4 regions of the Desulfovibrio sp. GTC20076 genome follow, and region 4 is predicted to be linked to each of the others. Evidence: riboswitches for the same ligand, from Rfam matches in the RefSeq annotation. Region 4 holds a riboswitch; each other region holds the start of a gene.
The links. A riboswitch is a leader RNA that binds a small molecule or an ion and turns the genes downstream of it on or off. The one in region 4 is predicted to bind cobalamin.
Positions count from the first base shown of each region.

Region 1 (2,194 bases), 1.1 Mb from region 4:
AGCCAAGCAGGATGCGATGGCTGCCAAGCTTTTTTGCAGCGCGCTGCGCAAGCTGCGTTGCCTGCGCGTAGCTGGCTTTCCAGATGTTGCGGCCGTCCACAAGCCCTAGGGACAGGGCCGTGCCATCGGGCAGGGCCGACAGAACATCGTCAAGCTGCCCGGGAGCGCGCACAAGATCGATGTGCAGGGCTGCGCAACCGCTGTTTACAGCCAGGGGCAGGTGCCGCGTCAGCGGGCCAAAATAGGTTGTGAGCATGAGTCCGCATGATGCCGTGCCGGCCGCTGTATTGAGTGCCCCATAGGCCGCAGTAAAGCGTTGGGCAGCAGCATCGGGCAAAAGATCTGTGCCGAGCACAGGTTCTTCAATCTGTATCAGGGTACAGAGGGGAGCCAGCCGTCTGATGAGGGCGGCATAGGCAGCCAGAACCTCGTCCAGGCGCGCCCAGGGATCCGCCTTTGCCTGACCTTTGGCCAGCGCCAGCCAGGTAAAAGGCCCGATGACGGCAGGTTTGGGACTGAAACCCAAAGCGGCTGCCCGCATTGTGGCTTCAAGCACGGGATGTTCACCGGGAGTCCATACGGCATCGGGTTCGATTTCCGGCACAAGGTAGTGATAGTTGGTATCAAACCACTTGGTCATTTCCAGGGCAGGGATGTTGCGCGAGGCATCGCCGCGTGCCATGGCAAAGTAGCGGGCAGACTCATCCTTGCCGCCCCGGTCGCAGGGCGCAAAACGCGACGGGATGGCCCCGAGCATGATGCTTGTGTCCAGCATGCGGTCATACAGGGAAAAATCACCAGTGGCGACATGGGTCAGTCCGGCCTGCTGCTGAATGTTCCAGTGCTGGTGCTGAAGGTTGTGGGCGGTTTCCTTGAGGGTCTGGGCGCACGTGTCACCTCGCCAGAAGGATTCGAGAGCCAGTTTGAGCTCCCGGTGCCTGCCGATGGAAGGAAAGCCGAGGATGTGGGTCTGCATGGTTGCTCCTTTCATATGGTGTTGAAAGGGCAGTCTTTTCACGCGGAGAGCGTTTATACCTGAAGAGGGAGGAGGCTCCCGGTTCCTCTTCACGGCAGGTACGAAAACCTGCCGGCATGCGCATCACGGATGCACATGACCTGGCCGGCTAAAAAGCCGGGCCTGGCGCTTGCCTGAACGCGAGACAGTACTGCCGTGCCGCCGGGTGGCGGCCGTGACGAGGCGTCTCCTGGCTTCCGGCCCCTGCGCGTATGTAGCGCGTGGCCGCGTCTTCCCGTTCAGCAGAACAGTGGCGCGGCGCGGGGTGTGTGCCGGTTACAGTGGCGCGTCCGCAACGGATTTTCACCGTTTTCCGTTTCTCATCACTATATTGAGATAACCTGATATTATAAGCGGTCATTCGTGTCAAGACTGGTGCAGCCCCTCCGGAAGATTTCTGTCTGTTACGGCCGGGCGGGTTGCGGATGCAGGCCGATGCTGCGCAGTCTACGCCTCTGGCAGGGAGAGGACGGTAGCAACCTGAAGGGACGTTATGGATGGAAGCAGCAGAACTGCTTCAGCCGTTGCTGTAGATGTGGGAACGCGAGGCAAAAAGAAGCCTGCCGCGTGGCAAGCGCTGACGCAGCCGGAGCAGCCATTGCGGTCATGGCCATGGGGCCGGCGGCCTAGTCCTGGCGTGTCAGGTGGTAGATGGCGGGAACCATATACATGAGGCTGACCGTCTGTTGCGCGGGGTTGTAGCGCGTGGCCACGATGACCGTACCGAGATTCCAGATGTGTCCGTCGTCCCCTTCTCCGGCGGATGGCGGCCCGAAGCGCTCACTGACCATGCGCATGATGCTCTGGGCGGTGTCCTTGTGGGGGGCGGCATATTCCAGTTCTACAAAGCCCAGAGGCGCGGGCCTGCCCGGGCCGTAGCAAAGAGCCATTTGCCGTGCGCCGGGTACAAGGGCGCCGGGGATATACAGGTCGCAGATATAGGCATCGTCCTGCCGGGACGGCTGCATGCCGGCCCTGGAAAGCGTGTCGCGCATGGCCGTGCGGTTGGCCGTATCCAGCCGTTGCCCGAAAAGCACGGCTCCGTGGCGTACTCCGGAGGCTTCGGCCATGGCCTCCAGCTCTTTCATGGCATGAACAGAGCCGCGCATGGCTGCCGCATAGAGTAAAAGCGTGGCTCGTGCCGCATTCTTTTCCACACCCTCTCCGGCGCGATAGAGA
Region 1 covers NZ_AP039366.1:2,424,647-2,426,840, reverse strand. The annotation lists gene metE (5-methyltetrahydropteroyltriglutamate--homocysteine S-methyltransferase) at 1-976, opposite strand, end outside; cobalamin riboswitch at 1,181-1,375, opposite strand; gene ACZ495_RS10755 (tetratricopeptide repeat protein) at 1,642-2,194, opposite strand, start outside.
Region 1: linked by a shared signal. The riboswitch ahead of metE (5-methyltetrahydropteroyltriglutamate--homocysteine S-methyltransferase) and the one ahead of ACZ495_RS05885 (anaerobic ribonucleoside triphosphate reductase) in region 4 are both predicted to bind cobalamin.

Region 2 (2,194 bases), 330 kb from region 4:
CGTTACCACCCCCACAGGCAGTTCCTGCCCGCCGTCAAGCACGCAGCGGGCCAGCACATCGGCCCAGACCAGCAGCACGCCGCCGCCGAAAAATGCTCCGGCCAGCAAAGGGCCATGCCCGCAGCCCAAAACAAGACGCAGCACATGCGGCACAACCAGGCCCACAAAACCTATGACCCCGGCCACGGCCACACAGCCCGCCGTCATGCAGCTTGCACCGGCCAACAGCCACAGGCGCGCCCTGCCCACATGCAGGCCAAGCTGGGCGGCCTGCTCATCCCCCAGCGCCAGTACGTCCAGCGCCCGCCAGCCCATACCCACGGCCAGCAGACCGGGCACAAGAGTCAGCAGCAGCAATGGCAGGCTGTCCCACCCGCGCCCTTGAAAAGACCCCATAATCCAGAACACGATGCTCGTGACGGATTCTTCGTTGAGCGCCTTGATCAGGGCCACCAGCGCCCCCAGAAAAGCTGCCACAGCAATGCCCGCCAGAATGACGCTCTCACGCCTGAAACCGCCATCGCCCCGGCCGAGCCATAATGCCCCGGCAAGGGCCAGCAACGCTCCGGCAAGGGCCGCAGGGGGCACAAGGGCCGCAGGGCCGGGCAGTGGCAGCCGCAGGGCAGCCAAAGGGGCGCTCAGGGTTGCGGCCAGAACGCCGCCCAAGGCGATGGCCACACTGGCCCCGCAAGCCGCTCCGGCAGAAATGCCCAAGGTAAAAGGATCAGCGAGCGGATTGCGCAACACACCCTGCAAGGCCACGCCCGCCACAGCCAAAGCGCCGCCGCACAAAGCCGCAAGGCACACGCGGGCAAGCCGTATCTGCCCTACAACCAGCATGAGGGAGGCGTCCTGCGGCTCCTGTACCAGCCCCAACTGGGCCGCCAGAGCATGAAAAACCTGCTCCGCAGATAGCGAAACAGGGCCGGGCAGACAGGCCAGCGGCAGCGAAACAAGCCACAGGACTGTCAGAACAGCAAATGCGGGCCACAGCCTTGGAAAAGCAGTGCCGGAATGTGAGGATATATATGGTGTCGCGGTCATGCCCGCCCTTTGCGCACCCGGCAGGCCGCCGGGTGTATAAAAAAGGCCCCTCCCGCGCAGTACGCCGTTTGGCGCATTGGCGGAAGAGGCCCGTATTTCCTCAATCCTGCCGGCAAAAACCCGTTGCCGTGGCGGCCCTGGCCGCAACAGCGGCTCTGCGCGTCATGCGCGGGCCGCAGGGCAAGGCAGGTCTTCCGGCTTGGTTCCCCCGCCCCGGCCTTCCCGTTTCCAGTGGCGCTGCATGGTGCGAGGTTCATGAACCTTACGGCGGCGGGTCCGCTCCCGCATTGCACGGGATTCCCTTTTCAAGCCGGTGTTCCGGCTACCATTGCCGCGCATACTTTAGGCGGGGGCAGGCGGGCTGTCAATGCCGAACGCGGCCCAGGCAAGGCGGCTGCGTGTGTGCGCCAAGACTGCCGCGCCTGCGGCACGGCGCTGGAGACACAGGGCAGTCAGCCTCAGGCCGCACAGGCGACAGACGGGAACCGAAGCAATGGGCGGCAAAAATACCTTGCCAGCTCGCCGTGCAGAGGAACATCAGGCGTAGGCCAGAGGCCCTTTCAAGACTGGCTGCGCGAGACCTGCCCCGCCCTACCCGTTCTGAATCCAGATAATGCTGGCCTGACGCCCCGAGGCTTTCGCGCGGCGATAGGAGAAAAACTGTTCGTTATTGCTGGCCGTGCAGATATCCAAGCCAAAAATGTTACGCGCGGGCAGGCCAGCCAGCATGAGCTGATGCCGGGTCAGGCTCCAGAGGTCCATAGTGTGGCTGCCTTCGTCAAACCACGGGCGGAATTCCGCGCCCCACTCCCTGTCAAAATTGACAAACTCCGCCATGCCTGGGCCAAGACTCGGCCCGCGCACGGCAAAAACATCCTGCGGCTTGAGATCATAGCGCTCGCAAAAACGCACAAGGCCGGTGAGGGGGAAATCACAGCGGTTGCCGCGCCAGCCCGCATGCATGGCCGCCACATACCGGCCGCTTTTGTGTGCCAGAAGAATGGGCTGGCAGTCTGCCGTTTTGATAAACAGGCCCATGCCGGGCCGCGCAGTAGCCATGCCGTCGCCTTCTTCGGCAGGCGCGGCATCACAGGCTACAGGCTGCGGCTCAAAAACCATCACATGGCCATGCACCTGGGACAGTTCGGCC
Region 2 covers NZ_AP039366.1:1,665,761-1,667,954, forward strand. The annotation lists gene ACZ495_RS07310 (FecCD family ABC transporter permease) at 1-1,044, opposite strand, end outside; cobalamin riboswitch at 1,212-1,390, opposite strand; gene ACZ495_RS07315 (purine nucleoside phosphorylase YfiH/LACC1 family protein) at 1,636-2,194, opposite strand, start outside.
Region 2: linked by a shared signal. The riboswitch ahead of ACZ495_RS07310 (FecCD family ABC transporter permease) and the one ahead of ACZ495_RS05885 (anaerobic ribonucleoside triphosphate reductase) in region 4 are both predicted to bind cobalamin.

Region 3 (2,194 bases), 1.4 Mb from region 4:
AAGGCCTCTACTCCGCCGATATCCACAGTGTAGCCGCCCTTGATGCGACGCACAATGTGGCCCGTGATGACCCTGTTGTTTTCCTGCACGTCTTCGAGCTGGTCGAAAACCTGCATGCGTTTGGCCTTTTCAAAAGAAAGGGTGATGGTTCCGTCGTTTTCGTTCTTGCGAACAACGTACACGTCCACCTTGTCGCCCACGGCAACGCCGATGTTTCCGGCGGCATCGCGAAATTCGGCCGTGGGGATCTGCCCCTCGGACTTGAAGTTCACGTCCACCAGCACATTGTCGTCATCCACACGAACGATCTCACCCTTGGTGATAGAGCCTTCTTCAAGGTCGCCAAAATCGGAAGTGAGGTAGTTTTCGAGGGCACTCTCGAAATTCATTTCGGTTTCGTGCCCGGTTTCCAAACCTGCCATATGTCCAGCCTCCAAACATGATTTCCCTAATACAAGGGAGGCCGCATAAGTACCAGAATTCTGCCGAAAGAACAAGGAAAAATCCGCCAAAAATGGCCTCCGGAGCCGAAAACCGGTTCCGAAGTCCCTGTATTTCCCCGGCTGGCGCAAGCCACCGCCTGCCTTGACATTTACCGCGCCCTGTTGTCCTCTGTCGTTTTGGCGGGGAATTTCGTGCAAATCGAAAACAGTCGCGCTGCGGTAAGAGGGGACAAAGCTTCTTCATGCTGTTCTGAAGAGCGGCATGCGACAGCCAGTCGCATATGCGGTGAAGGCGAAGCCAAGGCGCGGGCCATATGGCCCCACAGCCCTCAAGTCCGAACATCCGCCGGGGCCGGTGCCCTTTGCGAACCTTTCAACGCGAAATTGAGGAGGTTGCCATGCCGCGTATCCTTTCACATGCGGGGTTTCGCCCGCTGCTTTTCGTTCTGCTGCTGCTCGCGAGCCTGTGCCTGCACGGCACAAGCCATGCCGCCGATGCCCCCAAGGAAGGGGTGCTGCTGGTGGCCTTCGGCACCAGCGTTCCCGAGGGCATGCCCGCCTTCAATGCCGTAGATGCTGAATTTAAAAAGGCTTTTCCCGGATCGCCCGTGGTGTGGGCCTATACATCACAGATCATTCGTAAAAAACTGGCCGAACAGGGCCAGCCCGTGGGCGGCATCAGCGATGGCATGGCCCAGCTTGCCAAAGACGGCGTAAAGGTTGTGCGCGTGCAGTCGCTGCATGTGCTTGGCGGCGAAGAATTTTCAGCCCTTGAACGCGCAGTTCTGCTTGACGTGAGCAAACATCCGGGCCGTTTCGACGCGGTTTTCCTGGGCCGCCCCCTGCTGGAATCCAGGGCCGATGCGCAGGAACTGGCTGCGATCCTGCTGGCTGACACCAAAAAAGCCCGCGGCAAAAATACTGCCCTTGTGCTTATGGGCCACGGCCAGAGCCACGGGCGCGCCGACCTTGCCTTTGAAGGCGTATGCGCCGTGTTCAAGGCTGCGGACAAAAAGGTCCACATGGCCACAGTAGAGGGCGCGCGCACCTTTGAAGACCTGCTCAAGGAACTCAAAGCCGCCAAGGTCAAGCAGGTGGTACTAGCCCCGCTGATGCTGGTTGCCGGAGACCACGCCCGCAACGACCTTGCCGGCGACGAGGAAGACTCGTGGGCCAGCCAGCTCAAAAAAGCGGGCATCAAGGTTGACGCCCACCTCAAAGGCCTGGGCGAGATGCCCGGCACGGCCGCCATTTTCGTGCGCCATGCCAAGGAAAGTGCCGACGACCTGACCAGGGAACCCAGAAAGCCGTAACAGGCCGCATAAGCGCCTGCTGGCTGCCGTCCCGCACGGGCGCGTTACAACAATGTCAGGTGCGCGGGCCGGGCCATGCCCCGGGCCGCGCACCTTTTTTGCATTTCCCGCCCATGCCGGACGGCCGGGCCTGCCACGGCAGACAGGCCTGCAAGGCAGATGCCCCCGATGCCGCCAGCAACTCTTCTGCCCGATTGTGGGATCTTGGGGTACACAATATCTGTTTTTTTGTGTAGCATGCCTTAAAATTTCATCCTTAACACGCCGGATGGCCTTTTTTCGGCCACAGTCCGGTTCCCTGTCCGCCGGGGGAGGCCCGCATGCCCAAGCAAAGTCGCAAGATATCCCCGCCGCGCGCCGCCGCACAACCCCGCCGCACAGCCAGAAGCGGACGCGCCTACCCGCAGGATACGGAAAAAACCGCCAGCCACAAGGCCG
Region 3 covers NZ_AP039366.1:2,724,115-2,726,308, reverse strand. The annotation lists gene ACZ495_RS11930 (30S ribosomal protein S1) at 1-422, opposite strand, end outside; cobalamin riboswitch at 586-808, shown strand; gene ACZ495_RS11925 (sirohydrochlorin cobaltochelatase) at 842-1,756, shown strand; gene ACZ495_RS11920 (PAS domain-containing protein) at 2,077-2,194, shown strand, end outside.
Region 3: linked by a shared signal. The riboswitch ahead of ACZ495_RS11925 (sirohydrochlorin cobaltochelatase) and the one ahead of ACZ495_RS05885 (anaerobic ribonucleoside triphosphate reductase) in region 4 are both predicted to bind cobalamin.

Region 4 (2,194 bases):
AGGATGCGCCGGCCCTGATGCTGCTTCAGGCCGTGCTTTCCGGTCAGAGCGGTCTGCTGTTCAGCCAGTTGAGAGATGTGGAAGGCCTGGGTTACACGGTGACGGCTTTTTATCGCAGTATGCCCGAAGCAGGAATGATGGCTTTTTACATAGGCACTACTCCGGACAAAGTGGAGCAGGCCCGTAAAGGTTTTGGCAAGATTATTGCCGACATCAAGGCAAAACCCCTGTCGGCTGCGCAACTGGAGGCCGGGGCAAACCGTCTGCTTGGCGCATACTTTCGCGAACGGCAAAGCCTGGGCGCACGGGCTGCGGATGCCGCCGGTGATGCCCTTTTGCGCCGCCCCTATGACTTTGACCGCCAGCTTATTGAAAAGGCCGCAACCCTGACGCCTGCTCAGGTGCAGGCCGTGGCCAGGAAATATCTGGAGCAGGAAAACGCTTACGAACTGGTGCTCTTGCCCTGACAATACCTGTAGTTCCGCGAAGGTGCGTGACGACAGTGTGTTTTGCCCCCATCAGGCCTTTCAGGTGAAGCCTCTTGCGCGAACCTGGAGCCTGATGGGGTTTTGCATGGCAATAAGAAGAAGGGCAGGCCTGTTTCACAAAGAAACGGCTATGGCCGAAAGTCGGCACGTACCGTCAGTATCGGCGTTTTTTTACTGTCTGTGAAGGAGGGGAAGTGCTGCCTCCAGCTTGTCAGGAATATTTATCGAAAAAAAATGACCTGAAAAAAACGGCCACTAGCGCGGGTTTTTAGCTGCTAACTTCAAAAATCCGCTTGTATCAAGGACTTGAGCAGCCTTGAAATCATCTTCGCAGTGCGCTAGGTTGCAGATCCGCACTGAGGGAAGTCACCAGCCAGCATATCAGGCTGCGGAACTTTCAATAGCGGTTCCGGCAGTGTTAAGCAGGGCAGAGCCCCCATTCTCGCCCTGTGCTCTTTTGCGGTCTTTTTTCAGTCCTGCTTAACGAGCGTAATTAAAAATTTTTCTTAATATAAACTAAACTGTTCCCATGCACCTAGGAAGTCTTTTTTACCAACCCCAATTGACATGAAGCGGTTCTTTTGAGATTTTCTAGACATTGAAAGTGCCCCACCGGGCTTAATCGGGAATCCCGTGAAAAGCGGGAGCGGACCCGCCGCCGTAAGCCGGGCAACAAACTGTCTTTCACCATGCGCCACTGGGTTCAGCCCGGGAAGGCCGAAAGATGGCCGGCAAGCCGGAAGACCTGCTTTCAACTTACCTTCAAAGGGTGATGGGTATCCCCTGTAACCCCAATAAGGACAACCGACACGGGGCTTTTGTCGGTCAGTCCCCCCGCTGAGGGCGGTCTGCCTTCGGCTGCAGGCATGTTCCTGTTATTTTGTTTGCCCCTCCATTAGGTATCGGTATTTGCGTCCATATTCTGGACGGCCCTGTTCACTATGTTCCGGGAGCTTTCTTCCATGCCCGCCAGCATCATCAAGCGCGATGGCACGGCAGTGCCCTTTGATTCAGTCAAGATCCTCAACGCCATCACCAAGGCCAATCAGGCTGTGGGGGGCGAGGATATGTCCCCCACTGACCTTTTATTCGTCACCGAAAAAGTTTGCAAAAAGCTGAATGAACGTGGTCTGAAGCACGTTGAAGAAATTCAGGACGTGGTTGAAGAATCATTGATTCAGTATGATTACGCCAAAACCGCCAAGGCCTACATCCTGTATCGTGCCGAGCATACGAAAATTCGCAATGCGGAATCGTATCTCATGGATATTTATAAAAAGCTGACGTATTCCGCCGCCATCCATGAGGATATCAAGCGCGAAAACGCCAATATTGACGGCGATACGGCCATGGGCACCATGCTCAAATACGGCTCCGAAGGGTCAAAATTTTTCATAGATAACTATATCTTACCCAAAGACGCTTCGGCAGCCCATATTCACGGTGATATTCATATTCACGACAAAGATTTCTATATGCTCACGGAAACGTGCTGCCAGATAGATCTTATCCCCCTGTTTAAAAATGGTTTTTCTACTGGGCACGGGTATTTGCGTGAACCGAATTCCATTGAAAGCTATTCGGCCCTGGCCTGCATAGCCATTCAGGCCAACCAGAATGAAATGCACGGCGGTCAGAGCGTGCCTCATTTCGACTTTGCCATGGCCGAGGGGGTTGTAAAAACCTACCGCAAGGAATACGAGCGC
Region 4 covers NZ_AP039366.1:1,332,379-1,334,572, reverse strand. The annotation lists gene ACZ495_RS05890 (M16 family metallopeptidase) at 1-467, shown strand, start outside; cobalamin riboswitch at 1,074-1,255, shown strand; gene ACZ495_RS05885 (anaerobic ribonucleoside triphosphate reductase) at 1,451-2,194, shown strand, end outside.